Regions from separate parts of the Cupriavidus sp. CER-90 genome, predicted to be linked through region 2. Evidence: predicted binding sites of a transcription regulator. Region 2 holds the regulator's gene; the other holds the start of a gene.
The links. The regulator NrdR, encoded in region 2, represses ribonucleotide reductase genes. The targets are predictions, from matches to a motif close to CACNANATNTNGTG.
Positions count from the first base shown of each region.

Region 1 (15,969 bases), 370 kb from region 2:
ATTTCCACCCTCAAGGAAGCCCCCGCCGACGCGGAAATCGTGTCGCACAAACTGATGATGCGGGCCGGCATGATCAAGAAGCTGGGCGCCGGGATCTACAGCTACATGCCGGTGGGCCTGCGCGTGATCCGCAAGGTGGAGAACATCGTTCGCGAGGAAATGAACCGCGCCGGCGCCGTGGAACTGCTGATGCCGGTGGTCCAGCCGGCCGAGCTGTGGCAGGAAACCGGCCGCTGGGACAAGATGGGCCCCGAGCTGCTGCGCCTGAAAGACCGCCACGAGCGTGACTTCGCCATGCAGCCGACGTCGGAAGAGGTCGTCACCGACATCGCCCGGGGCGAAATCCGCAGCTACAAGCAGCTGCCGGTGAACTTCTATCAGATTCAGACCAAGTTCCGCGACGAGCGCCGTCCGCGCTTCGGCATCATGCGCGGCCGCGAATTCACGATGAAGGACGCCTATTCGTTCGACCGTGACGTCGAGGGCCTGAAGGTCTCGTACCAGAAGATGTACGACGCCTACCAGCGCATTTTCACGCGTTTCGGCCTGGAGTTCCGCGCCGTGGCGGCCGATAACGGCGCCATCGGGGGCTCCGGCTCGCACGAATTCCACGTGATCGCCGACACCGGCGAAGACGCCATCGTCTACTGCCCCACGTCGGATTACGCCGCCAACATGGAAGCCGCCGAGGCGCTGCCGCTCACGGCACAGCGCGCCGCGCCGGCCGAGGCCCTGGCCAAAACGTCCACGCCGGGCAAGGCCAAGTGCGAGCACGTGGCCGAATTCCTGGGCATGCCGCTGGACCGCACGGTCAAGTCCATCGTGCTGGCCACCGATGGCGATGCCGGCGCGCAGATCTGGCTGCTGCTGATCCGTGGCGACCACGAACTGAACGAGGTCAAGGCGTCGAAGGTGCCGGGCCTGGCCGAATTCCGATTTGCCACCGAGACCGAGATTGTCGATGCGTTCGGCTCGCCCCCGGGCTACCTGGGCCCGATCGGCACGAAGAAGCCCGTCAAGGTGGTGGCTGACCGCACCGTGGCCAACATGGCCGATTTCTGCTGCGGCGCCAACGAGCGTGACTACCACTACACCGGCGTGAACTGGGGCCGCGACCTGCCCGAGCCGGTGGTGGCGGACCTGCGCAACGTGGTGGCCGGCGACGCGTCGCCGGACGGCAAGGGCACGCTGGAAATCTGCCGCGGCATCGAGGTGGGCCACGTGTTCATGCTGGGCACCCGCTATTCGGCGTCGATGAATGCCGTGTTCCTGGACGAAACCGGCAAGAACCAGCCGATGCAGATGGGCTGCTATGGCATTGGCGTCACCCGGATTCTGGGCGCGGCCATCGAGCAGAACTATGACGAGCGCGGCATCATCTGGCCGGCGTCGATTGCCCCGTTCGCGGTGGTGGTGTGCCCGGTCGGCTACGACCGCAACGAAGCCGTGAAGGCCGAGGCCGACCGTATCCATGCCGAACTGCTGGCGGCCGGCGTGGACGTGATCCTGGACGACCGTGGCGAGCGCCCGGGCGTGATGTTTGCCGACTGGGAACTGATCGGCGTGCCGCATCGCGTGGTGGTCGGCGACCGTGGCCTCAAGGAAGGCAAGGTCGAGTACCAGGGCCGCCGCGACGCGCAGGCGACCCCGGTAGCCGTGACCGACGTGGTGGCGCACGTGCGCCACCTGCTGGCCAGCTAAGCGACGGTCGACGTCATGCGCGCCGCTGGCCTGCCGATGTCCCGCCGCTGGGCTGCCGCCCTGGCCGGCGGCGTGTTATGTGCCGCATTGTCCACGGCAGCCCAGGCCGGCGCACAGAAGGAAGAGGCGCTGGCCGATTCCGTGCGGGGCGCGCTGGCGGCGGCCATTGCCGATAACCGGCCGGTGCGGCCGACGTTCGCGTCGGGCGGCGAGAAGCTCGGCTATCTGAAATGGCTGGGCGAGATGTCGCGCCGGCTGGAGTCGAAGCTGCCCGACCCGCAGACGCGCGTCGAACTGATCGAGACCGTCTATTACGAGGCCAAGCGCGCCGGGCTGGAGCCGTCGCTGGTGCTGGGCCTGGTGCAGGTGGAAAGCGGCTTCCGCAAGTACGCCATCAGTTCGGCCGATGCGCGCGGGCTGATGCAGGTGATGCCGTTCTGGGTACGCTCGATCGGTGACGGCGACACCCGCAAGCTGTTCCACCTGCAAAGCAACCTGCGTTACGGGTGCACCATCCTGCGCCACTATCTGGATCGCGAGAACGGCGACCTGTTCCTGGCGCTGGGCCGGTACAACGGCAGCCGCGGCCGTCCCGAGTATCCGAATGCGGTGCTGGGGGCCTGGAAACGCTGGCAGTATTCCGAGGCCACGGTCACGATTGCTGGCGACCCGGACGGCGCGGCCCCGGCGGCCACGGCGCCGGCACGCCGCACGCTGCCGCCCGAATCGCCCGCGCGCAACCCGTTCTCGCCCCAGCGGCTGGCCAATCCGTCATGACACGTGAGTCCCGCGCAGGGTATAGCGCCACGTCTCCCGAGCTCGAACTATGGCTGGCACGCCATATCGAACAGGGCTTCGATGCCGAATCGCTGGTGCTGTCGATGCTGCGGTCCGGCTACGACGCCACGTTTGCCCGCGATACCGTCAATGGCGCACTGGGCCATCGCCCGCGCGCCAGGCAGGTGCCGGCGCCCGCGCCGGCGGTGACGCGCGCGGCGGCGCTGCCTGCGGGGGCCGCGGCCACGGCGGCAACCACGGCTGCAGAGGTGGCGGCGCAAGCGGCGGCAGAAGCGGCCATGCCGGCCGCCGGCCGCAACGCGTTCCGCCACGAAGGGCGCGAGGTGCCTATCCTGTTCGCGCTGGAGGCGCCGCGCATCCTGCTGTTGCAGAATCTGCTCGATGGTACCGAGTGTGATGCGTTGATCACGCTGGCGCGCGACCGCCTGCAGCGTTCGCCCGTGGTCAATCCCGACACCGGCGACGAAAACCTGATCGACGCCCGCACCAGCATGGGGGCGATGTTCCAGGTGGGCGAGCATGCGCTGATCCAGCGGATCGAGGCGCGCATTGCCGCCATCACCGGCCTGCCGGTCGAGCATGGCGAGGGCCTGCAAATCCTCAACTACAAGCCCGGCGGCGAGTATCAGCCGCATTTCGATTTCTTCAACCCGCAGCGCCCCGGCGAAGCGCGCCAGTTGCGGGTGGGCGGCCAGCGCGTGGCCACGCTGGTGATCTACCTGAACAGCCCGCCGGCCGGTGGCGCCACGGCGTTTCCGCGTCTTGGGCTGGAAGTGGCGCCGGTCAAGGGCAACGCGGTGTTGTTCCATTACAAGCAGCCCGACGGCACGCTCGACGACCGGACGCTGCACGCCGGCCTGCCCGTGGAATCGGGCGAGAAGTGGATCGCCACCAAATGGCTGCGCGAGCAACCGTATCGCAGCCGGGGCTGAGCCGCGTCTGGTTCGACCCGGCCCTGCCGGTGGTCGAAAGCCGGCGCGCCTGCGATAGCCGGGCCGCCTATCTGCCGCACACGCATTCCACGCTGTCGGTGGGCGCCGTCGATGGCGGTGCCAGTGTCTTCAGTCATGACCTGCGCGGTGCGCGCCACGACACCCGGCTGGCCCCGGGCGCAGTGGTGTGGGTGCCCGCCGGCTGCGTGCATGCCTGCAACCCGGTGCCCGACGGGCGCTGGAGCTACCAGATGATCCACGTCGATGCGGCATGGGCCGATGCGGTGCTCGACGAAGCGGGCCGGGCCCGGGTACGCCGGGTGCACGTCAGCGCCAATGCCGCGCCCTACGCACTGGTCTGCGCGCTGAACGCCACGCTGTTTTCGGAGGCCGACCTGGTGGAAAAGGAGGCCGCACTGGTGGCGTTCGTGGGAGACATGCAAGGCTGGCTCGGGCAGCCTCGCCTGCGGCACGGCGTGCCCGACGATGGCCCGCCAGCCGATGGTCGGCTCGATCGCGTCACGGCGCTGCTGCGCGACCGCCATGGCGACGCACTGCCGCTGGCCGAACTGGCCGCGGTGGCGGGCATGAGCCGCTACCAGTTGATCCGCCATTTCCGGGCCCGGTTCGGCATGACGCCGCATGCGTTCCAGATCGACATCCGCATTCAGCACGCGCGCCGGCTGCTGCGCCGTGGCGATGCGCCGGCCGACGTGGCCCAGCAGCTCGGGTTTGCCGACCAGAGCCACTTCCATCGCGCGTTTCGCCAGCGCGTGGCACTGACGCCGCGCGCGTATCAGCGGGCCGGCTAGCCGGCGAGCCGCCTTGCAGGCGGCCCGCAGTCTTTCCGCGCGCCCGCGCAATTTTCTTCAATCCTTGCCGTGCCGATCCAGCCAGACTGCCGCCTTTGCCGGTGCATACCGGCTGGGAGGCAAGGATGGCATTCGATCAGGCATCGTGGCAGCAGTTTGCGATGGTGGCCGGCGCGCACGGGTTGGCGCTGCTAAGTCCGGGGCCCGATTTTTTTCTGGTGGTGCGTGCGTCGATGGTCGATGGCGTGCGCAGCGCCACCGGCGTATGCCTGGGCATCGCGCTGGGCAACGGCGTCTATATTGCGCTGGCGCTGGCCGGTCTGGCCGCCACGGCTGGCATGCATGGCCTGTTCGGCGCGCTGCAGTGGGCCGGCTGCGCCTATCTGGCGTGGATGGGATGGAAATTCCTGCGCGCGCGCGGCGCCGTGCGGCTGCCGTCCGGCCCTGCCGAGGCCCCGGGGGCAGCGGGCGGAATGACCGGGCCCGCCTATCTGGCGCAGGTCGGCACGGGGTTTCTGTCGGCGGTCCTCAATCCCAAGAACGGACTGTTTTACGCCAGCCTGTTCGCGGTGCTGGCGGGGCGGTCTACCCCGCTGGCCACGCAAGCGGCCTATGGTGTGTGGATGTTCGGGGCGGTCCTGCTGTGGGACATCGCCGTGGCGGCCGCCGTGCGCCACCCGGCCGTGATGCGGCGCTTTGTCCGGTCGGTGCGCACCGTGGAGCGGGCGACCGGCGTCGTGCTGTGGGGCATGGCCGTGGCGGTCGCGATCCATGCCGCCGGACGATAGCCGACCGGCCTGACCGATGCCGTACCGGCAGCTTTCGCCTCAACTGTATCGGTACTGTACTGAGCAGTGTCCTTAGACTGAGCGCCTGTTTTCGAATTCTGGAGCGCCGTCATGGCTCTGACCCTTCCCCCCGAATTTGCCGCCAGTACCGGCGCGTTGATGGCCTACAGCGCCTTCGTGCTGGTTTCGTCGATCACCCCGGGCCCGAACAACACGATGCTGCTGGCGTCGGGTGTGAACTTCGGCCTGCGCCGTACCGTGCCGCACCTGCTCGGCATCTGCATCGGCATGGTGGTCATGATGGTCATCGTGGGGCTGGGCCTGGGCTCGGTGTTCACGGCGATTCCGTGGACGTGGAGCGTGCTGCGCGTCGCCGCTACGGCCTACCTTGTCTGGCTGGCGTGGAAGCTGGCCACGGCGGGCGGGCTGCAGGACCGCGAAGTGGCGCAGCCGATGACCTTCCTGCGCGCGGCGGCGTTCCAGTGGGTGAATCCGAAAGCCTGGGTGATGGCGGTGGGCGCATGCAGCGCCTATGTGCTGCATCCCAACCTGTGGACCAACGCGGCCCTGATGGCGGTGCTGTGCGGGGTGGTGAACCTGCCCAGCATCACGACGTGGGCGGTGTTCGGCGCGGCGTTGCGCCGCTGGCTGGCAAATCCGCGCGTGCTGCGCGTATTCAATGTGACGATGGCAATACTTTTACTGGCATCGCTCTGGCCCATCCTGGGCGCCCACCCGCACGGAGCGTAGCGCCAGGACGGCGACCCCTGCGGATCAGACCAGGGCGCGGATGGCGCCGAGGTTGCGCCAGTAGCCCTTGACGTCCATGCCGCAGCCGAAGACGTAGCGGTCGGGCACCTGGAAGCCGCAGAAGTCGGGGTGCATCGGCTTGAGTTTGGTCAGCGTCTTTTCGCACAGCACGGCGGCGTGGAATTCCCTGGCGCCCATGTCCATGATGCGCTGGCGGATGGCCGCCATGGTTTCGCCTTCGTCGAGGATGTCGTCGAGCACCAGCACCACGCGATCCTTGACCGATTCGCGCGGCGCCACGCGCCATTGCATCTCGCCGCCCACCGTCTTGTTGTTGTAGCGCGACAGGTGGATGTAGTCGAATTCCAGCGGGAACTGCAGCTTGGGCAGCAGCATGCCCGTGAACACCACGGCGCCGCCCATCACAGACAGCACCAGCGGGAAGTCGTTGCCCATCTTGTCGGTAATCTCGCTGGCCATGCGGTCCAGCGAGTCCTGCACCTCCTGGGCGCTGACGATTTCCTCGGAGCTGGCCCAGAGTTCGCGGGCCTGATCGGCGGTCATCATGATCGGTGTCCTGTTACTTGTCTTTTGCGGGAATCAGGGTAGGGGGCGGGTCAGCGGTTGAAGAGGCCCTTCATGCCGCCCTTCATGGCACCCATCTGGCGCATCATCTTCATCATGCCGCCGCCCTTGAGCTTCTTCATCATGCCCTGCATCTGGTCGAACTGGTTCAGCAGGCGGTTCACTTCCTGCACCGGCACGCCGGCGCCCGCCGCGATACGGCGCTTGCGGCTGGCCTTGATCAGTTCCGGCTTGGCGCGTTCGGCGGCGGTCATGCTGTTGATGATGCCTTCCATGCGGCGCACCTGCTTTTCGGCCTGGTCCATGTTGGCGCCCTGCGCCTGCTGCGCAAACTGGGCCGGCAGCTTGTCGACCAGGCTGCCCAGGCCGCCCATCTTCTTCATCTGGCCGATCTGTGCCTTGAAGTCTTCCAGGTCGAAACCGCCCGTCTTCTTGATCTTCTTGGCCAGCTTCTCGGCCGCTTCCATGTCCACGCCGCGCTGGGCTTCCTCCACCAGCGCGAGGATGTCGCCCATGCCCAGAATGCGCTGGGCCATGCGGTCAGGATAGAAGGGCTCCAGGCCGTCGAGCTTTTCGGCCACGCCGACGAACTTGATCGGCCGGCCGGTGATGTGACGGACGGACAACGCGGCACCGCCCCGGGCGTCGCCGTCCAGCTTGGTCAGCACCACGCCGGTCAGCGGCAGGGCGTCGTTGAACGCCTTGGCCGTGTTCACGGCGTCCTGGCCCAGCATGGCGTCGACCACGAACAGCGTCTCGGCGGGCTTCAGTTCGGCGTGCAGGGCGGCGATTTCCTGCATCATCGCCTCGTCGATACCGAGCCGGCCGGCCGTATCGACGATCAGCACGTCGTGGTAGTGCTTGCGGGCCCAGTCCAGCGCCGCGCGGGCGATGTCCACCGGCTTCTGGTCGGGCTGCGACGGGAAGAAGTCCGCGCCCACCTGTTCGGACACGGTCTTGAGCTGGGCGATGGCGGCGGGGCGATACACGTCGCACGACACCGTCAGCACCTTCTTCTTCCTGTTTTCCTTGAGCCACTTGGCCAGCTTGCCGGACGTCGTGGTCTTGCCCGCACCCTGCAGGCCGGCCATCAGGATCACGGCGGGCGGCTGGACGTTCAGGTTCAGCTCGGTGAGCTTCGGATCGGCAATGGCGTCGTCACCGCCGATGATCGCGGTCAGCTCGCGCTGCACCACGCCGACCAGGGCCTGTCCCGGGGTCAGGCTGGTGACCACGTCCTCGCCAAGCGCCTTTTCCTTGACGCGGGCGATGAAGTCACGCACGACCGGCAGCGCCACGTCGGCTTCGAGCATGGCAAGGCGCACTTCGCGCAGCATCTCGGCGGTGTTGGCCTCGGTCAGTCGGGCCTCGCCGCGCATGGTCTTGACGACCCGCGCCAGGCGTTGTGTGAGGTTATCCAGCATGGCAGAAAAGGGGAGGAAATCGGCTTGAATGCGGGGCGCAGCCGGCTCGGGGCAAGAGGGTGTGGCGGGAATCCCATCGCCAGAACCACCCGTGATGGCACTAAGGTAAACTGCGCAAATGGCCATTGTACTGTATGCCTTGACGGCAATTCTCTACTGCGGCCTGGCCTTTCACGGCTGGGCGACGCGCAACCCGCAACTGGCGGCAGCCGGCGGGGCCACGGTCGGGCCATCCGGGCGTCCCGGCGGCGGCGCCACGGCGGTGCTGATGCCATCGCCCACGTCCAACGGCGGGCGCATCGACGGCCAGCCGGCCTGGTGGCATGGGCTGGTGCTGGCCGCGCTGGTCAGCCACGGCGTGCTGCTGCACGAGACCATCTTCCCGGCCGACCACATGATGTTCGGCTTCGCCTTCGCGCTGTCGGCCATGCTCTGGCTGGGCGTGGGGATCTACTGGATCGAAAGCTTCTTCTTCTCGCTGGCCGGGCTGGGGCTGATCGTGTTCCCGGTGGCGATGCTGGCCAGCCTGATACCGCTGGCGTTTCCGGGGGCGCAGATCCTGGGCTACGCGGCGCGGCCGCTGTTCAAGCTGCATTTCGTGATCGCCAACGTGGCCTACGGGCTGTTCACGCTGGCCGCCTTCCACGCCTTCCTGATGCTGCTGGCCGAGCGCCGCCTGCATGGCTTTACCCGCCCGGCGGCGGGCGAGGCGGCGTCCGGGCAGTGGCTGGGCCGCTGGCTCGACCTGCTGCCGCCGCTGCTGACGCTCGAAAAACTGCTGTTCCGCCTGATCGCGGCCGGCTTCGTGCTGCTGACGCTGACCATCGCGTCGGGCTTCCTGTTCTCGGAGCAGCTGTTCGCCCGCGCATTCCGGGTGGATCACAAGACCGTCTTCGCGATCATCTCCTGGCTGATGTTCGGCGGTATCCTGATCGGCCGGCATTTCCGCGGCTGGCGCGGCCGCACGGCGCTGCGCTGGGTCATCGCGTCGTTCGGCATCCTGCTGCTGGCCTATGTGGGCAGCCGCTTCGTGATCGAAGTGGTGCTGCACCGGATCACCTGACCGGATCCATCGTCCTTTCTCCAGGCCAACCCGTTCCTGTATTTCCGATCCATGGCAAGAATCTTCATCCTGCTGGCTGTCGTGCTGGGCGTCCTCTGGTGGCTGCGCCAGCGTGCCAGCGCACGCCAGGCATCCGGCGCGGCACGGCGCGATGCCGCCGCGGGCCGCGAACCGGCGAGCCCGGAGGCCACCCAGCCGATGGTGCAATGCGCGCAATGCGGCGTGCACCTGCCGCGCACTGACGCCATTGCCTGGCAGGGGCAGCACTACTGCCGCCGCAGCCATCTGCCCGATTCGGCCGGCGAGGGCGGGGCATGAAGCGGCGGGCGTCGGTCTGGTCCCGGTTGAGCGGCTGGCATACGCTGTCCGATCTCTGGCGCCAGCCCGAGCCGCCCGACTTCCACTGGCGCCTGCTGCGCTACTTCTGCTGGACCCGCGCCACCGTGGCCGTGCTGCTGCTGGGCTACGCCTGGCTGCCGCTGGAGCGTGGCGGTGCCGGCGTGGCCGTGGCGGACCTGGCCGCCAGTGCGCGCACGGCCGCCGCGATTCCCGTCGTGGTGCCGTACCTGTGCATCGGGCTGGCCACGCTGCTGGGCACGTTATGGCGGCGCCATTTCCATGTGCGGGTGCGCGCGCAGGTCATCGTCGACCTGGCGCTGCTGGCTGCCATCTATATGGTGCTGGGCCGCAGCGGCAATCACGGCGAGGGGCTGGCGATGATTTTCCTGCTGCCCGCGCTGGAGGCCGGGGCGCTGACCAGCCTGATGTTCGCGCTGCTGACCGCCGCGGTGTCGGCCATGTTGGTGATGGCCAATCCGTTCGTCCAGACGCTGCTGGTGCGCCAGGCCGACGCCAACCTGCTGGGCTCCGGCCTGTTCGGCCTGGTGTTCATGATCGCCGCGCTGCTGATGTACATGCTGGCGAACCGCCAGCTGGCGCAGGAACAGCTGGCGCTGGCGCGCGAGCAGGAACTGCGCATGCAGCAGCTGGTGAACCGGCTGATGGTGAACGACATGCAGGACGGCGTGATGCTGGTGCGCGCCCACGGCGCGGTGGTGGCCGCCAACCCGGCGGCGTTCGTGCTGCTGGGCGTGCAGCCGCACGAACGGGTCAGGCAGGGCCAGGTGCGCGCGGGCGAGCGCGACAACGTGCTGTTCGACCTGCGCCGCATCCCGCGCCTGCAGCCGCTGATGGAGATGCTGCGCGACTGGATCCAGCGCAAGGACGACGTGCCGCGCATCCTGCAGTTGCTGCCGCTGCCGTCGCGCCCGACGGCCAGCCGGACGCCGATGCTGCACACCCGGCTGCGCCTGCGCTTCGTGCTGCCGGGCCTGGCCGGGCTGCGGGCCACGCTGAACGGCGTGTCGTCGCTGGGGGGCGATACCACGGGCCTGCACGACATGTCGGCCGAAGGCGCGGCCCGGCTGCGGCTGGCGATTGCCCAGAACGAGGCCATGGCCTGGAGCCCCGAAGACGAGACGCTGCTGCGCAGCGAGATGCGCGACACGGTGCTGGTCCATATCGAAAGCTGGGAGCGGATCGCCGAGCAGGTGCAGCAGGAAAAGCTGGCGGCCATGGGCCGGCTGGTGGCCAGCGTGGCGCACCAGATCCGCAATCCGCTGGCCGCCATCAGCCAGGCCAACGAGCTGCTCGCCGATTCGGGCGGCGGCGAGGGGTCGGCCATCGATGCCCGGCTGCTGCGCATCATCAGCGACAACGTGCGCCGGCTGGACCAGGTGGTGTCCGACGTGCTGCAGTTGTCGCGCCGCCCCAAGGCCGGCCATAGCGCGGTGGATCTGGGGCAGGCGCTGCCCGAGATCGTCGATCGCTGGCGGCTGGAGATGCGCTCGCGCGCCGGCGCCCGTGCCGAGGTCAATCCCAATGCGGTGCGCGTGGCCGTGGAACTGCAGGGACCGGTGATCTTCGATGCCTCGCAGCTGCAACAGGTGCTGGGCAACCTGCTCGACAACGCCTGGCGCTATTGCAGCCGGCTGCCGGGATCGATCCGGCTGCTGGCCCACGCGCTGGACCAGCACCACGCCGAACTGATCGTCTGGAACGATGGGGCCGAAGTCACGCGCGAGCAGCAGCGCAGCCTGTTCGAGCCGTTCTTCACCAGCAATCCGCAGGGCACCGGGCTGGGCCTGTTCATGGCGCGCGAACTGTGCGGGGCGAACGACGCCCAGGTGCGTTACGGGGCGATCGTGCTCGACGCGTTGCTGGATCGCACCGGCATGCTGGCGGGCGGGGCTCGCGATACACTGCCGGCCAAGGCATTCGTGCTGACGATGCGCATCGAGACCCCGGACGTGGTCGATGCGGCCATCGCCGGCTAGTTCGCATCGCCACAACAACAACCGGACATCCCTTCGTCATGCCACCCAGACCGCCCGCCCCCGCCCCGATTCTCGTCATCGACGACGAGGCCGACCTGCGCGAGCTGCTGGACATTTCGCTGCGCCGCATGGGCCATGACGTGGTGATGGCCGGTTCGCTGGCCGAGGCGCGCCTGCGCCTGGCCGAGCGCCGCTACAGCCTGGTGCTGACCGACATGCGCCTGGGCGACGGGCTGGGCATCGACATCGTGCGCCAGCTGTCGGCGTCGCCCGAGCGGACGCCGGTGGCGGTGATCACGGCCTATGGCAGCGCCGACAACGCCGTGGATGCGCTGAAGGCGGGCGCATTCGACTACATCGCCAAGCCGGTTTCGCTGGAACAGCTGCGCACGCTGATCCTCAACGCGCTGGGGCGGCAACACCGCGCGCCGGCCGATGGCGGCAGCCCGGCGGAGTCGTCGGAACTGGCCGACCGCGCGGCGCAGCTGCTGCCCGGCGTGTCCGCGGCCGTCAGCGAGGTGCGGCGCTCGCTGTCGCGGCTGGCGCGCAGCATGGCGCCCGTGGTGATCAGCGGAGAGTCCGGCAGCGGCAAGGAGCGCGCCGCGCGCGCCATCCACGCCATCAGCGCCCGGTCGGCGCACCCGTTCGTGGCCGTGAACTGTGGCGCGATCCCCGAAACGCTGATGGAGTCGGAGTTCTTCGGCTATGTGAAGGGCGCCTTCACCGGCGCCGACGCCGAGCGCGGGGGCTTCTTCCAGGCTGCCCATGGCGGCACGCTGATGCTGGACGAGGTGGCCGACCTGCCGCTGGCCATGCAGGTCAAGCTGCTGCGCGCGCTGCAGGAACGCCGTGTGCGCAAGATCGGCGCCAGCAAGGAAGACAGCGTGGACGTGCGCGTGATGTGCGCCAGCCACAAGGATCTGGCCGCGATGGTGGCGGCCGGCCTGTTCCGGCAGGACTTGTACTACCGGCTCAACGTGCTGGAACTGCGCATGCCGACGCTGCGCGAGCGCAGCGAGGACGTGCCCGTGCTGGCGCATGCCATCCTGGAACACCTGGCCACGCGTTATGGCGATGCCCATCCCAAGCGGCTGTCGCGCGCCGCGCTGGAGCGCCTGGCGGCGTATCCGTTCCCGGGCAACGTGCGGGAACTGGAAAACCTGCTGGAGCGCGCCTACGCGTTTGCGGAGACCGACGAGATCGCCGTGGCCGATCTGGGGCCGCTCGACGCCGGCATGGAGCGCGCCAGCCTGTTGCAGGCGGGCATGGCGCCGATGCCTGCCGTCGCGCCCGTGCCGGCGCCGGCCGGCTATCACGCGTGGGGCAGTTCGACGACCTGGCCGGCCGCCGGCGCAGCGCCATCGATGGGCGGTCTTTCCGAAGGGGCGCCCGAACCCGGCGCGGAGGCGGGCGAAGCCGGGCAGGGCGGCGACGGCGCGGCGACCGACCCGCTGGGCGCGGCGATGGCCGACCTCGAATTTCCGATCGACCTGCCCGCGCGGCTGGAAGCCGTGGAGCGCGCGCTGATCCTGCGTGCGCTGCGCCAGACCGGCTTCAACCGCACGGCTGCCGCGCCGCTGCTGGGCCTGAACTTCCGCCAGTTGCGCTACCGCATCCAGCAACTGGGCATTCGCGACGAGCGCGATGGCCGGGATGGCCGCGACCCCGCCGACGATGGCGAACCGCTGGCCGAGGGCGAGGGACGCGATGTCTGACGCGGCTGCCGGCGCCCGCGACTTCAGGCCCGACGCGCAAGGCTGGGTGCCCGCCGCCCGCCGCGTGCCGTCGCCGAATTTCGATGCCCGGCCCGACGGCGTGCCGCTGGACGTGGTGGTCATCCACAACATCAGCCTGCCGCCCGGCCAGTTCGGCACCGGTGACATCGAGGCGTTCTTCCAGAACCGGCTCGATGCGTCGCGCCATCCGTTCTTCGAGACCATCCGCGATGTGCGCGTGTCGGCCCACTTCCTGATCGCCCGCGACGGCGAACTGGTGCAGTTCGTGGCCTGCACACAGCGCGCGTGGCATGCGGGGCAATCCGAATACTGCGGACGGCCACGCTGCAACGACTTCTCGATCGGCATCGAGATCGAGGGCGCCGACGATCAGCCGTTCACGCTGGCCCAATACGACACCGCCGCCGCGCTGGTGGCCGCGCTGGTGGACGCGTACGCGATCCAGGGCGTGGCGGGGCACAGCGACATTGCCCCGGGGCGCAAGACCGATCCGGGGCCGCATTTCGACTGGGACCGGTTCGCCACCCTGGCGGGCCTGCCTGCCGCGCTGCTGCCCTATCGCCCGCAATCGGGGGATCGATAGACCGATCGCGTGGGCCGTATCGGCACGGCCGGGCGAATCTGTGTAGGGATAATCACTGTGTTGCACAAACGCCGCACACGCCCAGTGGCGTCAAAACGGCGAATGTGGCGCCGGCAAAACCTCACGCACCGCAGGGTGTCATCGCGCTGAAAAATCACTGTGCAGTTGCGTGTCCGCCGCTTCATTTCGGCGCAAGGGCGGCTACAATCGCGCCCCCGGCGGTCGCGGGCGCGCCCCATCCTGGGTCACCTATCGGTGATCCATTCCCATTAAAAAATTTTCGGAATTTTGTGCGCCACCGAACGTGACGCCGCCAAGCCTTGAGGCAGCGCGCTTTGCGGGAATGTGGCGCCGCCGCACCGGGCGGCCAAGACCCCAGGCCGCACTTGTCAAGACTGGTCATGTGGTCTCTTTTCACTATACTTAGGCCCAGTTTTGAACGGCACCACAACATCTAGTGGTGCCACCGGGGAACCGGCCCGCAGGTGCAGTAATCGTCGCAGCAAGATGCGCGATCCACTGCACAGGGATTGACGAGCCGGCGCAGTACCGAAAGTCCCTAGCAAAGTGTCCGCCCAAGCAGTTTGGTTCGCCTCTGGCCTCGCCTGAATCAAGTGACTTATATAGCGCATTTTGCTAGGGACTTTGTCGTCTCAGTACAAGAACAGCAGTATTCATTTTCAGGGTTAATACCGGAGTTACCTCATGCAAACGGCCCAAAACGAACAACAAACCACCGGCGTGACTGGCGCAACCGGCATCGGTGGCGCAGCAGCCGGTAGCTCGCAGCAGAGCCCTGCCGCTGCAGGTGTGTCGTACCAGGATTACAAGCTGATCCGCCGCAACGGCGCCGTGGTGGCGTTCGAGCCGAACAAGATTGCCGTGGCCGTGACCAAGGCCTTCCTGGCCGTCAACGGTGGCCAGGGCGCGGCATCGGCCCGCGTGCGCGAGCTGGTGGAACAACTGACGCAGTCCGTGGTGCGCGCGCTGGTGCGCAGCCGTCCGAATGGCGGCACCTTCCATATCGAGGACGTGCAGGACCACGTGGAACTGGCGCTGATGCGCTCGGGCGAGCATGAGGTGGCCCGTGCCTATGTGCTGTACCGCGAAAAGCGCACGCAGGAGCGCGCCCAGGCCAACGCGCAGGCCGTGGCCCGCGTGCAGGAATCGGGGGCGTCGTTCAACGTGACGGACAACGGCGTCACGCGTCCGCTGGACCTGGCGGCGCTGCACGCGCTGATCGACAATGCCTGCAGCGGCCTGGGCAATGCGGTCAGCGCCGAGCCGATCCTGAAGGAAACGCTCAAGAACCTGTACGACGGCGTGCCGATGACGCAGGTCTACGATTCGGCCATCCTGGCCGCGCGTACGCTGATCGAGAAGGACCCGGCCTACAGCCAGGTGACCGCCCGCATCCTGCTGCACACGATCCGCAAGGAAATCCTGGGCGCCGAAGTGACCCAGGCCGAAATGTCGACGAAGTACGCCGAGTACTTCCCGAAGTTCATCGCCCGCGGCATCGAAGCCGAACTGCTGGACGAAAAGCTGGCCACGTACGACCTGGCCCGCCTGGGTGCCGCGCTGGACGCCTCGCGCGACTTCCAGTTCAACTATCTGGGCCTGCAGACGCTGTACGACCGCTACTTCCTGCACGTGGACGAAGTGCGCATCGAAATGCCGCAGGCATTCTTCATGCGCGTGGCCATGGGCCTGGCGCTGGAAGAAAAGGATCGCGAAGCCCGCGCCATCGAGTTCTACCAGCTGCTGTCGTCGTTCGACTTCATGTCGTCCACGCCCACGCTGTTCAACTCGGGCACGCGCCGCTCGCAGCTGTCGTCGTGCTACCTGACCACGGTGTCGGACGACCTGGAAGGCATCTACGAAGCCCTGAAGGAAAACGCGCTGCTGTCGAAGTTCGCCGGCGGCCTGGGCAACGACTGGACCAACGTGCGCGCGCTGGGCTCGCACATCAAGGGCACCAACGGCAAGTCGCAGGGCGTGGTGCCGTTCCTGAAGGTGGTCAACGACACGGCCGTGGCCGTGAACCAGGGCGGCAAGCGCAAGGGCGCGGTCTGCGCCTACCTGGAAACGTGGCACCTGGACATCGAAGAATTCCTGGAACTGCGCAAGAACACCGGCGACGACCGCCGCCGCACGCACGACATGAACACGGCCAACTGGATTCCGGACCTGTTCATGAAGCGCGTGATGGAAAACGGCGAATGGACGCTGTTCTCGCCGGCCACCTGCCCGGACCTGCACGACAAGGTCGGCAAGGCCTTCGAGCAGGCTTACCTGGGCTACGAAGCCAAGGCTGCCAACGGCGAACTGAAGCTGTTCAAGAAGGTGCCGGCCATGCAGCTGTGGCGCAAGATGCTGGGCATGCTGTTCGAGACCGGCCATCCGTGGATCACGTTCAAGGACCCGTGCAACATCCGCAGCCCGCAGCAGCACGTGGGTG
Region 1 is NZ_JBYGYM010000002.1:1,867,918-1,883,886, forward strand. Features, by position in the region: gene AC24R4_RS19185 (proline--tRNA ligase) at 1-1,701, shown strand, start outside; gene AC24R4_RS19190 (lytic transglycosylase domain-containing protein) at 1,717-2,478, shown strand; gene AC24R4_RS19195 (2OG-Fe(II) oxygenase) at 2,475-3,431, shown strand; gene AC24R4_RS19200 (helix-turn-helix transcriptional regulator) at 3,395-4,243, shown strand; gene AC24R4_RS19205 (LysE family translocator) at 4,369-5,031, shown strand; gene AC24R4_RS19210 (LysE family translocator) at 5,143-5,781, shown strand; gene AC24R4_RS19215 (hypoxanthine-guanine phosphoribosyltransferase) at 5,806-6,348, opposite strand; gene ffh (signal recognition particle protein) at 6,399-7,790, opposite strand; gene AC24R4_RS19225 (cytochrome C assembly family protein) at 7,909-8,853, shown strand; gene AC24R4_RS19230 (PP0621 family protein) at 8,905-9,171, shown strand; gene AC24R4_RS19235 (sensor histidine kinase) at 9,168-11,189, shown strand; gene AC24R4_RS19240 (sigma-54-dependent transcriptional regulator) at 11,228-12,904, shown strand; gene ampD (1,6-anhydro-N-acetylmuramyl-L-alanine amidase AmpD) at 12,897-13,508, shown strand; gene AC24R4_RS19250 (ribonucleoside-diphosphate reductase subunit alpha) at 14,214-15,969, shown strand, end outside.
Region 1: AC24R4_RS19250 (ribonucleoside-diphosphate reductase subunit alpha) is a predicted target of NrdR. The motif match lies at 13,955-13,968, and genes of this name have one in related genera.

Region 2 (15,969 bases):
GGGCATTGGTGCCCCCGCTCGGCTGGATACCAGTCTGCTGGTAGTTGCACTGGTCCGCGCTCAGATAGGTGCCGTCGCTGTAGCTGTAGCCGTATGGGCGTAGCTTGTCGATGTTCCAGACGATGCCTTTCACCGGATTAGTAGCGGCCGAGTAGGTAAATACGCCGGTGTCGGGATTGAATTCCGACGCGAAGTTGGTCACGTTGCGCCGCAGGACGCCCCCAGAAATATTCTTGTCATAGCTGCCGGTCATCAGGCCGAACAGCATTTGGCCGGGGCCGCCGTACTTCTGCAAAAGCCCGATCGGCTTGTTGTTATTCGGGTCACACTTCTCCGATCCAATCAGGCCGTTGACGCACACCTGCACGCGCGCGTTGTAGACGCCGACGTCCTGGCCCATGCCCAGCCCCCGTGCCGATTGCAGAGGATTTTCGGCCGACGAGTTGATGCCCGAGAGCGCGGCGCGGTTGCCGTTCGACGAACCCGACACCGTGGTGCCATTGATCTTGGGCAGGAAAGACCCTTGCGTATTGTGGGCTTCGGTATACCAATTGCACTGCCATTTCTCGGAGGCGCCCCACGTGGCGTAGTTGCCTGCTACCACGCGGATCTGCGGCGCCTGCTGATTGGTCTGCGAGTTAAGGTTGCTGGAGTCCTTCGGCGTGACGTTGCACAAGGTCAGGCCGCCGCGCGTCAGATTGGTGACCTTCCACGACGAGAACTGTGTGCTGGTGTTGCCCGGGTTCGACACGCCATCGGCATAGAACGCCATGTTGACCGAGCCGGAGTTGACCTGCATCACCCAGCCTGTCATCGAACTGCCAGCCGTGGCGCCAGAGGTCGGCTCGAACCGCAGTTGGTCGCCGATCTGCACCTTGCTCACGTCATTGAGCGCGATATTCGATGCCGCGGCTGCGGCCAGCGCCATTTTGGTGTTCGACGTTAGCGTGCCGATGGCCGAGGCTACTTCCACGGACACCGGCACAAGTTTCGCGACGTCGGCGCCGTTGTAGAACTTGGCCCAGGCGTGCGCGTCCATCGGCAGGAAAGCACGTTCCAGCACCGTGGTGGTCGTGGTATCCGTCGAGCGCATGCCACCGTAGAGGATCTTGCGAACCTCGTCGATGCGGCTCATGGTGGCCCAGTTCAGGAAGTTGCCGCTCCAGGTCGATCCATCGCAGTACTTCGTGTCCTTGTCCACAAGGGCCTTTGGTACGAACCCCTTGATCGTCGTCTTGTCGTACGTGTAACACTTTGCCGAATCGAAGTAGCCGGCGTACTCGATGCTGTTGGTGTACGTCGTATCGAGCTTGCCGTCGCCGTCCAGATCCGTATAGTCGTTGTACGCCTTCTGGTGCAGCGTGTGATCCTTGGTCAGGTCGATCATGACCATCGGCGGCACATTGCCACCGGCGAAGAGCGGCCGCTGGGCCAGGGTGAGCTGGGGGCCGGCAGCCGAGGCCGTGGCGATGGCAAGCATGCTCGACATCGCCAGCAGGGCAGCCTGCACGCGGCTCACGAAGCGTCGGGAAGAGAGGGGATAGGTCATGGTGCGCCTGACAGTAAGGGTTTGCGCAAGACAGTGCCGAGTCGTCAAAGGGTCGTCGTCAGAAGCGGACGACTTCCTGCACCATCACCTTGGTGCCAGGGTTCACGCCGTAGCCAATCGCCGTGATGCGGTACACATACTTGTTGGCGCCGAACTCGATGTCGTTTGGCTCCTTGAGCGGCTCGATCAGGTAGCGCGGCTGCTTCGATACGCCGTTGGCGCCGGCGGTATCCACCGTGGCCATCTTCTGGGTGGCCGTCAGGCCAGTCATCTCGCCCAGTTCCACCGATCGCTTGGGGTCCTCGATGTAGAGTTCCCAGACCTGCTGGCCGGACGTGGCGTACTGGCAGTAGCCCTTGTATCCCTCGATGTCGCAGGTCGGCGACGAGCCCGTCAGGCCGTTCAGCTTGCGGTACGTGGTGATGTCCGTGCGTGCATCGCGCAGTGCGGATTCCGCCGCCTGGAGGGCCACGCTCTCGTCCCGGGTGTTACGGGCCAGGCGCTCGGAGTTCAGGCTCATGGTGCTGGCGGCCAGCCCGGCAAGTGTCAGGATGACCAGGAGCAGCAGGACCAGGATCAGCGACATGCCACGCTGCCCGGTGCGGCGGGACGTTGGGTGAATGCGGTGTTTCATGGCCGGCCTATGTCAGTCGGTTGCGAAGGGCGATGTAGAACGTGAAATGCCTGTGAAGACGGCCGTCGGCGGCCAGTTGCATCACGCTGCCGGCATCCCCGTTGGGCGCCAGGTCACCGGGTGCGTACGTGGTGCCGAAATGGTTGATTTTCGTCTTGACCATGTCGGGGTTGGTGGTGCTGTTGCCGCGCAGTACGACGGACACGCGCACGGCCAGCACGTTGTCCATGTTTGCGGCCGCTCCAGGTCGCACAAAGCGGTTCACCACCATGTCGTTGTCGGTGTCCTCGCCCAGCAGGATCTGGAGCGCCTCCACATTGCGGAAGAGAGGCGTGGGGGTGCCATTTACATCGCACTGCAGCCATGGAACACCGTCCGCGTCCTTGACGATCGAATAGATCTCGGTGGTCTGCACGTTGCCGTTCACGTCGTTGCCGCTGCAATCGACCGAGCTGCCGTCAGCCTTCGGGAATGTCGGGCTGCCCGGTGCGGCGAACGGATCTCCGCCGGCCATCGATGAGCCGTAGTAGCGCAGCGTCAGCGTGTCGCTGGTGTTCGCGCCACCGTCGTTCGTGGCTTCGAGCGTGGGGGACACGAAGTCGTTATTCGTGTACAGGAAATCGGAGTAGCCGATCTGGCGCGCCTGGCGCTGCAGCAGCTGGGCAATGGCGCGGGCGTTCTCCTGGATCTCGCCCACATCGCCCTGCGTGCTGTTGGTGCGGCGCTGCGAGATATAGAGCGAGCTGGCTGCGAGGATCAGCAGCATGCTGATCACCATGCCGACCATCAACTCGACCAGCGTAAAGCCGCTGGCCGCGCGGCGGCGGAACTGACGGTTTGGCGTAGTCATGGGATGAGCGCGGTCGAGAAATGCTGTGGGGTGCCGCCGTTGTCTTCGCTCCAGAAGATCTTGATGACATACGGCGCATTGGCGTCCTTGTCGCAGCCGTTCTTGTCTTCGGCTGATCCGGAGCCGTCGTTGGGCGTGCTGTCGGTGCATACGATGCCGTCGCCACCGGGCATGCTTTCCCGGACGTCCGCGAGCCATGTGGCATAGGCCGTGATCGCCATCTCGTCCGGCGTGCAGCCTGCCGCGGTATAGCACTTGGCCACCGCTTCGGATGACTTGGGGACGTTGAACGTGCCGTTCGTCACGGCGGTGCTGTTGCTGCGAATCTGGTCCGCCAGGTTGTAGGCCATCAGCGCGGCATAGTTGCGCATCGCGGCGGTGCGCGAGTCCACCAGCGTCTGCAATTGCAGGTTGGCCAGCGCCAGCATGCCGATCGACAGGACGATCAGCGTGACCAGCGCCTCGATCAACGAAAAGCCGCGCGCCGGGTTCCGCGCACGCGACAGCCGGCATCGATCCGCCATCGGGATCGGGGAGGAGTAGGGCGTCATGGCGTCAGGGACACGTCGACTGCAGCTGGGTGGAGGGCCGGCCGCTGCCGGTCATGGAAACCGTCTGGCCGGCTTCCGTGGCATTGCGCTCGCAGAATTTCCAGCTCGCGGTGGGCGTGCTGGAACTGCCCGTGGATCGCATGCGTACGCGATCCGGCGTGGCGCCGAGATTGGCGGCGGTGACTTCCGTGGTGGCTTGCAGCGGATCGCTGTTCCGCACCAGTTCTTCGGTGTTGGCGTAGACGCCGTCATTGTCCGCATCGACAAACACGATGCGGGGCAGGGTCCAGTCGTCGGAGCAGGTATTGCCAGCGCCGAGCGGGCAGACCGTCACCGTGGTGTTGCGGCGCGCGGCCTCGCTGCGGGCGAGTTCGAGGTCCGCGAACAGACGCGTGGCATCGGCCGACAGCCGGCTGTTATGCAGGAATGACTTGAAGTTTGGTGCGGCTGCGGCGGCCAGCACGGCCAGTACCGCAATGGTCACCATCAGTTCGATCAGCGTGACCCCTCGCGCGCGCCGACGGTGTCGTTGACCTGTGCGCGCGTGTACAGCCCCTGACGCCACTGCAGCCACGCCGGCATTGACCCCAGGCTTAGGCAGCAAAGGCGTCAGCAAGCCCGCTGCCTTCCGGCAGAAAGACTGACCCATTTGTGACTCCCGTCCAAAAAAACGACAGTTCTTTTTTTGTTCTTTGCGCGGCGCGCTGGAATGCTGTTGCGTCCGGGCCTCTGATGGGTCCGGTTCCGCGTGTGGCGACGCTGCTGTGTCGCAGCGTTCTTATGCGATGGAAACGCGCGTTCGTCCGCCTGCCTCCTACCCGAAGGAGGTCAGTGCAGATTAGACATCTTTTTTGGCGAAGTGGCTACCCCTTTCGTGGGGTAGGGGTCGAAAATTCGTCGAGTACGTCGCGGAATTCAGACACATCCTCGAAGCTTCGATAGACGGAAGCAAAGCGGATATAGGCGATCTTGTCGAGCTTGCGCAGTTCGCGCATGACCAGTTCGCCCACCTGGCTGCTCGGGATTTCCTTTTCGCCCAGCGCCAGCAGCTTTTCCTCGATGCGCAGGATGGCTTCGTCGATGGCTTCGGCCGAAACCGGCCGCTTGCGCAGGGCCAGCCGCATCGAATCCTTGAGCTTGGCCCGGGAATAGTCCACGCGCGAGCCGTTCTTCTTCACGATGGCCGGGAAGAACAGCTCGATGCGCTCGTAGGTGGTGAAACGGCGGTCGCAGGCTTCGCAGCGCCGGCGCCGGCGCACGGCTTCGCCGTCCTCGGAGACGCGACTGTCAAGGACCTGGGTATTGGAATGACCGCAGAAGGGGCATTTCATGCCTGACCACCTGAAGAAATATGCCAGCCCGCATTTTGCATCTTTGAGTTCTGCTGCGGGGTTGTGGCGGGTCAACCGGCGCCGCCGACCCGGAGGAGGGCGGCGCCGTTGGTGCGTACTAACTATAGATACGCTTCAGATCGCCCGGGGGGGCGATCCACGCCGTCGGTCCGATCAGCCGTAGACCGGGAAGCGGCGGGTCAGTGCGGACACCTGCTCGCGAACCTTGGCGATGTTGGCTTCGTCGTGCGGGTTGTCCAGCACGTCGGCGATCAGGTTGGCCACCTGACGGGCTTCTTCTTCCTTGAAGCCGCGCGTGGTCATGGCCGGCGAACCCAGGCGGATGCCCGAGGTCACGAACGGCTTTTCCGGATCGTTCGGGATGGCGTTCTTGTTCACCGTGATATGCGCGTCGCCCAGAATCTTCTCGGCTTCCTTGCCGGTGATCTGCTTGGCACGCAGGTCCACCAGCATCACGTGGCTTTCGGTCTTGCCCGACACGATGCGCAGGCCGCGCGCGATCAGGGTCTCGGCCAGCACGGCGGCGTTCTTCACCACTTGCTGCTGGTATTCCTTGAATGCCGGCTGCAAGGCTTCCTTGAACGCCACGGCCTTGCCGGCGATCACGTGCATCAGCGGGCCGCCCTGGATACCCGGGAAAATGGCCGAGTTGATGGCCTTTTCGTGCTCGGCCTTCATCAGGATCACGCCACCGCGCGGGCCGCGCAGGCTCTTGTGGGTGGTGGTGGTGACGAAGTCGGCGTGCGGCACCGGGTTCGGGTACACACCGGCGGCGATCAGGCCGGCGTAGTGCGCCATGTCGACCATGAAGTATGCGCCCACTGCCTTGGCAACCTTGGCGATGCGTTCGAAGTCGATGCGCAGGGAGAATGCCGAAGCGCCGGCGATGATCATCTTCGGCTTCGTTTCGTGCGCCTGCTTCTCCAGCGCGTCGTAGTCGATGTCTTCCTGGGCGTTCAGGCCGTAGCTCACGACGTTGAACCACTTGCCGCTCATGTTCAGCGCCATGCCGTGGGTCAGGTGGCCGCCTTCGGCCAGGCTCATGCCCATGATGGTGTCGCCCGGCTTGAGCATGGCGAAGAACACGCCCTGGTTGGCCTGCGAGCCCGAGTTCGGCTGCACGTTGGCGGCGTCGGCGCCAAACAGCTGCTTCACGCGGTCGATGGCCAGCTGTTCCACGACGTCGACATACTCGCAGCCGCCGTAGTATCGCTTGCCGGGATAGCCCTCGGCATACTTGTTGGTCAGTTGCGAACCCTGGGCGGCCATCACGGCCGGCGAGGTGTAGTTTTCGGAGGCGATCAGCTCGATATGATCTTCCTGACGCTGGTTCTCCTTCTGGATAGCGGCGAAGACTTCGGGGTCGATCTGTTCGATCGTGAAACGGCTGCGTTCAAACATGGCGTGACTCGTCTGTAAAAAGGAAAGCGGACGGCAAAAACGATAGGAGCATCGGTTGCAGGTCGGCGCAATCGTATTAAAGCGGGAATTACTTCGCGGATAGGGCGCGCGGGAAGGCACTGGCGTCCAGTACCGGGCGGCCCTATGCGGCTGACCGGTACAGGGCGCACCCTGCTTCCCATTCGCTGCCCAGGCGAGCGGCAGGCGCATTCTTACTTCACGCCCAATGAACTTGCGCTTCCTCGTGGTAGTACCCACTGACTTCGCCAGTCGCGCAAGGTGGAATGGTTGCGGCAGAGTTTATGCGAACGCGCCGCGGGCCGCAACCCGGCAGCGGCCGGGCGCGGAGCGCGCGCCGCCTGCGCCGTCAAGGCCTTGTGGCGTATGGCTCGCAACTTGCTGTTGCAAAGTCGCCTACGGGTTAACCAGTGCGCTCCGTTACAATGCGGCCCATGCCAAATTTCGTGTGGCCGCTGCGCGTGTATTGGGAAGACACCGACGCAGGCGGCGTGGTGTTTTACGCCAACTACCTCAAGTTTTTCGAACGGGCGCGGACCGAATGGCTGCGCTCGCTCGGCATTGAGCAGCAGACCCTTGCCGATACGTCCGGCGTGGTCTTCGTCGTACGCAGCACCGCTGTGGAATACAATGCGCCCGCCCGGCTGGATGACCAGCTGGAAATCCGTACGCATATCGAACGGGTTGGGCCGGCATCGGTCCAATTCGCCCAGGAAGCGTGGCGCGGGGACTTGCTGCTGGCCAGCGGCAAAATCCGCGTGGGATGTGTCGACAAAGGCACGTTCCGTCCGGCCCCGATTCCTGCCCCTGTTCTCGCTACTATTAAAAACGCTCGATGAATCCGGTGACCGTCACACAAGACCTGTCGATCATTTCGCTGGTCCTTCACGCCAGCCTGCTGGCACAGGCCGTCATGGCGCTGCTGCTGGTGATGTCCCTGTTCTCGTGGACCTATATCTTCCGCAAGCACCTGGCGCTGCGCTCGGCGCGCACCCAGACCGAAGGCTTCGAGCGCGACTTCTGGGCCGGCGGCGACCTGCAGGCGCTCTATAACAGCGCCGTGAACAACCGCCACAACACCGGCGCGCTGGAGCGCATCTTCGAATCGGGCATGGGCGAGTTCCTCAAGGCCCGGGAACGCAGCAACGACGCCGGCGCCCTGCTGGACGCCGCCCGCCGCGCCATGCGCGCCGCCTATCAGCGCGAGATGGACGTGCTGGAATCGCACCTGCCGTTCCTGGCGTCGGTGGGTTCGGTGAGCCCGTACATCGGCCTGTTCGGTACGGTGTGGGGGATCATGAACGCCTTCCGCGGTCTGTCGAATGTGCAGCAAGCAACACTTGCGTCGGTGGCGCCCGGTATCGCTGAGGCGCTGGTCGCCACCGCGATCGGCCTGTTCGCCGCCATCCCGGCCGTGATTGCCTACAACCGCTACGCCACGGAGATCGATCGCCTGGCCATCCGGTTCGAAAGCTTCATGGAAGAGTTCCTGAACATCCTGCAGCGCCAGACGCGTTAAACGGGGAGCATCAGACATGGCAGCCATCCAGCGCCGCGGCGGTTCGCGCCGCCGGGCCAGCGCCGAGATCAACGTCGTGCCGTATATCGACGTGATGCTCGTGCTGCTCGTCATCTTCATGGTGGCGGCACCGATCGTGAGCCCTGCGGTGGTGGACCTGCCGTCGGTGGCCAACGCCACGCCGCAGCAGCAAACGCCGCCGATCGTCGTCACCGTGCATGAAGATGGCCAGCTGACCGCGCGCGGCAAGGACAGCTCGGGCGGATCGTTCGAGCGCAAGCTCGACAAGCGCGGCCTGACCGATTTCGTGCGCCAGCGCCAGAACGAGAATCCGGACCAGCCGGTGGTGATTGCTGCTGCCAAGACGGTCAAGTATGAAGCCGTACTGGACGTCATGTCAGAGCTCAAGGCCGATGGCGTGAAGCGCGTCGGGCTGATGGTCAAGTCCAAGTAAGCACTATTGCGTCCCAAAGTGGCCAGCCTCTCGTCACGTCATCCGCAGCCAGGGCCTTCGCGCACGAAGGCCGCCGCCTATCCGTATCAGCCGGTCAAGGAACGCGGCACGATGCGGTCGTTCCTGCTCGCGCTGCTGATGCACCTGTTGCTCGGCATCGTGCTGTACTACGGCGTGCATTGGCAGAGCAGCACGCCGGTGGGCGCCGAGGCCGAACTTTGGGAAGAGGTTCCCGACGTCACGCCCGCACCGCCGCCGCCGCGTCCGGTGGAGCAGCCGGTGCCGACGCCGCCGCAGCCGGCCGTGCGCAGCAAGGTCGAGGAAGCGGCCGACATCGCGCTGGAGCAGAAGAAGCGCAAGCAGGCCGAGGAGGCCGCTGCACGCGAGGAAGCCGCGCGCCGCGAACGCGAGCGCAAGGAACAGGAACAGAAGGAAGCCCAGCGCAAGGAAGAGCAGCGCCAGCAGCAGCTCGACGCGCAGCGCAAGGAAGACGCGAAGAAGAAGGCTGACAAGGACAAGGCTGACAAGGCAGCGCAGGAAAAGGCCGCCGAAATCGCCCGGGAAAAGGAAAAGGAAAAGGCCGAGCAGCAGCGCAAGGAAGCCGACGCGAAGGCCAGGGCCGAAGCCGACAAGCAGGCCAAGGCCAAGGCGGATGCCGAGAAACAGGCGAAGGCCAAGGCGGATGCCGATGCCAAGGCCAAGCGCGATGCTGCGGCCAACGCGCAGCGCAAGAGCGAACTGGCGCGCCTGCAGGCGCTGGCAGGCGGCGGCAGCGCGTCGTCGAGCGGCGGCGGCGTTGGCAATGCGGCAGGCTCGGGCGCCGGTTCGGGCGGCAAGGCGTCGCCGGGCTATTCCGACCGGGTGCGCCGCCGCGTGAAGCCGAACATCATCTTCAACGGCACCGTGGAAGGCAATCCGCCGGCCGTGGTGGCGGTCCGGCTGGCGCCGGACGGCTCGATCCTGTCCAAGCGGCTGGCCAAGTCCAGCGGCGACGCCGACTGGGATAATGCCGTGATGCGCGCCGTGGAGCGTTCGGACCCGCTGCCGACCGACGAGGGCGGCAAGGCCCCGTCGTTCGAATTCACGATCACGTTCCGCCCCAAGGACTGACCAGCCAGGGGTCGAGAGCGCCATGATTTGCAACATAATGCAACCTTCATCGTTGGCCGCCAGTCCCATCGCTACCATGAACGGTTGCCTGACGCGGCCGGCAGTGTGCAAGACGTACACGCACGGAGCATGCGCCAAGCTGCATGCCGTTCCTGTGCCCGACTTGCTGTGCCCGCCGTACCGATGAATCCCAAAATCGACTGAGGAGCAGCATGCGAAAGCTTTGGGTCCCTAACTGGCTGTCCCGGCGCCAGACCACCAAGATCACCCGCGACCAGGGCCGCCACGCGCTGATGGCCTGGCTGGCGGTGGCACTGATGTCGGCCGGCGCCGCGCACGCGCAACTGAACGTGGAAATCACCGGCGTGGGTTCGAACCAGTTCCCGGTGGCCACGGCCAACTTCCAGGGCGAAGGCCAGGGCGCGCAGAACCTGACCGCCGTCATCCGTTCCGATCTGACCAACAGCGGCCGTTTTCGCAATATCGATCCGGCCGGCGCCACCGTCGCCGAATCGGCCCAGGTGGACCTGGGCAGCTGGAAGGCCAAGGGCGCCGACGCCTTCGTGGCGGGCAGCGTGACCCCGTCCGGCAATGGCCAGTACGAGGTGCGTTTCCGCCTGTACGACACGGTCAAGGGCCAGAGCCTGGGCGGTCTGGCCTTCAATGTCAGCCAGAGCCAGCTGCGCGTGACCGCGCACAAGATCGCCGACTACATCTACGAGAAGCTGCTGGGCGAACGTGGCGTATTTGCCACGCGCCTGTCGTATGTGTCGAAGGTGGGCAACCGCTACCAGCTGCTGATTTCGGATTCGGATGGCCAGAACGCCCAGGTGGCGCTGTCCAGCAGCGAGCCGATCATCTCGCCGTCGTGGTCGCCCGATGGCCGCCGCGTGGCTTATGTCTCGTTCGAGGCCAAGAAGCCGGTGGTGTACGTGCATGACCTGGCCACGGGCAAGCGCACGCTGGTGTCGAATCAGAAGGGCAACAACAGCGCGCCGTCGTGGTCGCCCGACGGGCAGCGCCTGGCCGTGGCGCTCTCGCGCGACGGCAACACCCAGATCTACCTGGTCAACGCCGACGGCTCCGGCCTGCGCCGCATCTCGCGCAGCAGTGCGATCGACACCGAGCCGCAGTTCTCGCCGGACGGCCGCAGCATCTATTTCACCAGCGATCGCGGCGGTGCGCCGCAGATCTACCGTATGCCGGCCTCTGGCGAGGAATCCGGCGCAGCACAGCGCGTGACCTTCAAGGGCAACTACAACGTCAGTCCGCGCGTTTCGCCGGACGGCAAGTACCTGGCCTACATCTCGCGTTCGGGCGGCTTCCGCCTGCAGCTGCAGGACCTGTCCAACGGTGACGTGACTTCTCTTACGGATACGTCCAACGACGAGGCCCCGAGCTTCGCCGCCAATGGAAAATACATCCTGTATGCCACCCGCGTGGGCGGCCGCTCGGTACTGGCGGCAGTCTCCACGGACGGCCGAACGAAACAGGTTCTGTCACTCCAGTCCGGCGAGGTTCGCGAGCCGTCCTGGGGTCCTTTCATGCAGTAGAAAAAGAGGAGTCTCTCGCCATGTCCCAAATGATGACCAAATCGCTCGCCCTGGCTGCACTGCTGGCCCTGGGCGCCTGCAGCTCCGGCGTGAAGCTGGACGACGCATCGAAGTCGGGTGCCAACCAGGGCGGCGCCCAGACCGATCCGCGCGCCGTGGCGCCGGTGGTTGCGGCCGATCCGCTGAACGACCCGAACAGCCCGCTGGCCAAGCGTAGCGTGTATTTCGACTTCGACAGCTACTCGGTCAAGTCGGAATACCAGGGCACGCTGCAAACGCACGCGCAGTACCTGAGCGCCAACAAGGGCCGCAAGATCCTGATCCAGGGCAACACCGACGAACGCGGCACCAGCGAGTACAACCTGGCCCTGGGCCAGAAGCGTGCCGAGGCCGTGCGCCGCTCGATGTCGTCGCTGGGCGTGCCCGAGTCGCAGATGGAAGCGGTGAGCCTGGGCAAGGAAAAGCCGAAGGCCACCGGCCACGACGAAGCCTCGTGGGCTGAAAACCGTCGCGCCGACATCGTCTACTGATCCACGGAATAATCCTTCATGAAAGCTCGCGTTTCCACCCTGCTGTGGCTGGCCGCTGTCTCCGGCGGTCTGCTGGCAGCCAGTTCCGCGCACGCCGGCGTCTTTGACGACGACGAAGCGCGCAAGGCGGTGCTGCAACTGCGGGACCAGTTCAACGGTTTCCAGGCAACGGCATCGCAGCGTATCGACCAGAACAGCCGCCAGCAGCTCGACATGCAGAACCAGCTGGAAGGTCTGCGTCAGGAAGTGGCCCGGCTGCGTGGTCAGAACGAGGTGTTGCAAAACACGGTGGACACGCTGCAGAAACAGCAGAAGGATTACTACGCGGACCTGGACGCGCGCCTGAAGAAATTCGAGCCGCAACAGGTGACCGTCGATGGCAAGGAAGGGCTTGCACAGCCGACCGAAAAGCCCGAGTACGACGCCGCGCTGAAGCAGTTCCAGTCGGGCGATTTCAAGGGCGCGGGCAACGCCTTCTCGGCATTTGCGAAGAAGTATCCGCAAAGCCCGTACTTGCCGCTGGCGCAGTTCTGGCTCGGCAATTCGCTCTACGCGCAGCGTGACTACAAGGGTTCGACTTTCGTGCTGCAGAACATGGTGCAACAGTTCCCGACGCATGCGAAGGTACCGGACGCCATGATCGCCATTGCCAACAACCAGATGGAATCGGGCCAGAAGGCAGCGGCCAGGAAGACGCTGGAGACGGTGGTGTCGAAGTATCCGGGTACCGAAGGCGCCCAGGCCGCCAGCAACCGGCTGAAGACGCTGAAGTGACCCGCCGGGGTACGAAAGCCAGGAAAGAGCCCGCAATCTTGCGGGTTTTTTCTTTTTTGGGCCGGCGCCATGGCGCATGGCGCCGCCGCAGCGCCATGGCGCCCATCACCCCCGCCTGATCGTATCCGGGGCGCCGGCGCGCTAAAATACGCGATTCGCCCAGCGCGGCGTATTTGACAGCGCGCTTGTTCCGCGCGCACCCCATCATGACCCAACGTGCAATCGTCCTGCTTTCCGGCGGCCTGGACTCCGCCACCGTGCTTGCCATGGCCAATGCGGCCGGCTTCGAAACCTATGCGTTGTCGATGCGATACGGCCAGCGCCATTCGTCCGAACTGGATGCCGCGCAGAAGGTGGCCGCCGCGCTCGGCGCCCGGCGCCACGAGATCATCGACCTCGACCTGCGCCGGTTTGGCGGATCGGCCCTGACCGACGACACGCTCGATGTGCCCGTCGACGGCGCCACCGGCGGCATTCCGGTGACCTATGTGCCGGCACGCAATACGATCATGTTGTCGCTGGCGCTTGGCTGGGCCGAGGCCATCGGCGGCCGCGACCTGTTTTTTGGCGCCAATGCGGTGGACTACTCCGGCTATCCCGATTGCCGCCCCGAATACGTGTCGGCGTATGAAACGCTGGCCAACCTGGCCACCAAGGCCGGTGTCGAGGGTGACCGCTTCCGCGTGCACGCCCCGATCATCGACATGACCAAGGCCGAAATCATCCGTGCCGGCGTGAAGCTGGGCGTGGACTATGGTCTGACCGTGTCGTGCTACAAGGCCGATGACGAAGGCCGCGCTTGCGGGGTTTGCGATTCCTGCCGCATCCGCAAGGCCGGCTTCGAGCAGGCCGGCGTCGCCGATCCGACGCGTTACCAGCCGGCTGCCTGAGCGCCGCAACAACCGGCCGGCCAGGACGAGAGGCGCCGCCCACGAGCGCCTCCGCCCAGAAAAAATCAGAAATCCACGAGCCCCCCAGTCACGACATGCCCGAAATCGACATCCCCGCGCTCACGCACACCGTACTGCTGAGTACCTTTGTGCTGACCTTCCTGTTTGGCGCCGTGCTGCAGCGCACGCACTTCTGCACGATGGGCGCCATCTCCGACATCGTCAACATCGGTGACTGGAGCCGTATGCGCATGTGGATCCTGGCGATTGGCGTGGCGATGATCGGCACCGGCGTGCTGGCGTGGACGGGGCTGATCGATCCGACCCGGACCATCTACACGTCGGCCCGGCTTGGCTGGCTGTCGGCGGCGGTGGGCGGGCTGCTGTTCGGCTTCGGCATGGTGCTGGCGTCGGGCTGCGGCAGCAAGACGCTGGTGCGCATTGGCGCGGGCAACCTGAAGTCGCTGGTGGTGTTCGTGTTCCTCGGCCTGTCGGCGTACATGACCTTGCGCGGCCTGTTCGGGGTCGTGCGGGTGAATACCGTCGATGCAGTGGGGGTGGCGCTGCCGTCCACGCAGGACCTGCCGTCGCTGGTGGCGCAGGTCACCGGCATGGCGCGCGGCACGCTGCAACTGGTGCTCGGCGTGGCGATCGGCGCGGTGCTGGTGCTCTGGGCGCTGGTCGGCAACGGCTTCCGCACGTTCGACAACCTGCTGGGCGGCCTGGCCGTCGGGCTGATCATCGTCGGCATGTGGTACGTGTCGGGCCACCTCGGCTATGTCTCCGAAGATCCGAATACGCTCGAAGAACTGTTCGTCGGCACCAACAGCGGCCGCATGGAAAGTCTGAGCTTCGTGGCGCCGTACGCGTACACGCTGGACTGGCTGATGATGTTCAGCGACAAGAGCAAGGTGCTGACCATCGGCATCGTCAGCGTCTTCGGCGTGATCGCGGGCGCGTGCGCCTATGCGCTGGTGTCGCGCACGTTCCGCTGGGAAGGATTCGGCAATGCCGAGGATGTGGCCAACCATATGGTCGGCGGCATCCTGATGGGCGCGGGCGGCGTGACCGCGCTGGGCTGCACGATCGGGCAGGGGCTGTCCGGCGTATCGACGCTGGCCATCGGTTCGTTCATCGTGTTCGCGACCATCATCGCCGGCGCGATGCTGGCCTTCAAGTATCAGATGTGGCGTCTGGAGCGTATGGCCTGAGTGGCGCTGGACGAGCCTGAAGCTTGACACCCCCTAGGGGGCTCCCTATAATCGCGGATTCAGTTTTTCCGGGTCGTTAGCTCAGTCGGTAGAGCAGCGGACTTTTAATCCGTTGGTCGCGTGTTCGAGTCACGCACGACCCACCAGCATTCCCAGAAGGGCCTGTGGCGAAAGTCACGGGCCCTTTTGTTTTGCCTGCGATGTATCCGCACTTGCCAGCGCAATCTGGTGTTCTATCCTTCGGTCCATGCGCAAACGCACGTAACAGATCAGGCAGCGTGCGCCGCCGCTGCCTAGAATGAATTCCCCGGTTCCCGAAAGGCCGATGCGCAGACACCATGCAGCGGATTGCAGGCCACCTGGCTCTCTTCGTCGTCCTGACATTGTGGGTTGCCCATGCGACGTGGGCTTCCGACATCTCGTGCCCGCACAGCTATCGACCGCGTTGTGATGTTTCCGCCCCGGCGGGTGCTTCCTGTACGGAGCCCATGCGGCAACATGTGCGCGGCTCGCAGTTGATCTGCGACTACGCGATGCTGCACGAGACCTATGAAGGCATCTATGCCGACCAGCAGCGCAGGCGCTATGCCGGGACGTTGCGCAAGGGGGATCTCGACGCCTGGCGCAGGGCGCGTGACGCGTGCACGACGGTGCGGTGTCTCGACCAGCTGTTCGCGGATTGGCGCAGGGCGTCGCCTGGGGCGGCCTCGCGCGAAGCCGCGACACATAAGCCGCCAGCGATGGCCGACAACCGGGCGGTCAAGCGAACGCCGCCGCCATTGCAGGCGCCGGCACATCGCGTCCTGCCGGGCAGGGAGGCGGAAATGTCGCCGGTCAGCGCGACGGACGATCTGCATCCTGCCACTCCAGTGTTCGAGTCCGTGCCGCTGTCGCTGCGCGATTCGCTGCAGCCATTGCCGCCAGTCGCCCCACGCGCGCCGGGCCGGGCCAACAATGCGCCGGCGCCGTTCGGATGGCTGGCGTGGCTGTCGTGGATCGTGGTCCTCGTTGCGGCCGGCGGCGGCTATTATTGGCTGGTCGTGCGCAAGCAGGCCACGCGCTATCTGGACGCGGCCTTCGCCTCGGCTTCGGCCGGAATGTCGTGGCTCAAGACCCTGCCGACCCTGGCCTTCATCCTCACCGGACTGGCGCTGTTGAACGGCGTTTTACTCGTCGTTTTGCTAGGTGGTTGGCCGATGCATATTCCCGGCATCAATTAACCAGTCTGAGTTAGAGACACCCCGTAACGCCTCATTGACAATGCAACCAGACAAGGCTGGCCACCCCAGGCCCGCCTTGGTGCATTCATCGACAGGGCCGGGCCCATGGCCTGGCGCGGGAAGTCTCATATGCAGCAAGCTGGTGGCGGCGATAGCCTGCCGGCCAATGAGCACGTACTGCGTGTCGTCTGGCCGTTTGTCCCGGTGGTTCTGGCGCTGGCATTGTTCTGCATCGCCAGTGTGGACGTGTTGTCCGCCGCCCGGGGCTTCGTGGCCGGCGAGAGCCTCTGGAGCAAGGGCCAGAAGGCGGCGGTTTCCCACCTGTTGCGCTACGCCGAAAGCCGCGATGAAGC
Region 2 is NZ_JBYGYM010000002.1:2,235,729-2,251,697, forward strand. Features, by position in the region: gene AC24R4_RS20865 (pilus assembly protein) at 1-1,549, opposite strand, end outside; gene AC24R4_RS20870 (pilus assembly PilX family protein) at 1,608-2,135, opposite strand; gene AC24R4_RS20875 (PilW family protein) at 2,191-3,033, opposite strand; gene pilV (type IV pilus modification protein PilV) at 3,030-3,584, opposite strand; gene AC24R4_RS20885 (GspH/FimT family pseudopilin) at 3,589-4,233, opposite strand; gene nrdR (transcriptional regulator NrdR) at 4,448-4,915, opposite strand; gene glyA (serine hydroxymethyltransferase) at 5,090-6,337, opposite strand; ZMP/ZTP riboswitch at 6,518-6,621, opposite strand; gene ybgC (tol-pal system-associated acyl-CoA thioesterase) at 6,790-7,194, shown strand; gene tolQ (protein TolQ) at 7,191-7,874, shown strand; gene tolR (protein TolR) at 7,891-8,328, shown strand; gene tolA (cell envelope integrity protein TolA) at 8,347-9,438, shown strand; gene tolB (Tol-Pal system beta propeller repeat protein TolB) at 9,651-10,991, shown strand; gene pal (peptidoglycan-associated lipoprotein Pal) at 11,012-11,521, shown strand; gene ybgF (tol-pal system protein YbgF) at 11,540-12,295, shown strand; gene queC (7-cyano-7-deazaguanine synthase QueC) at 12,502-13,185, shown strand; gene AC24R4_RS20940 (YeeE/YedE family protein) at 13,281-14,396, shown strand; tRNA gene AC24R4_RS20945 (tRNA-Lys) at 14,467-14,542, shown strand; gene AC24R4_RS20950 (hypothetical protein) at 14,735-15,616, shown strand; gene AC24R4_RS20955 (diguanylate cyclase domain-containing protein) at 15,746-15,969, shown strand, end outside.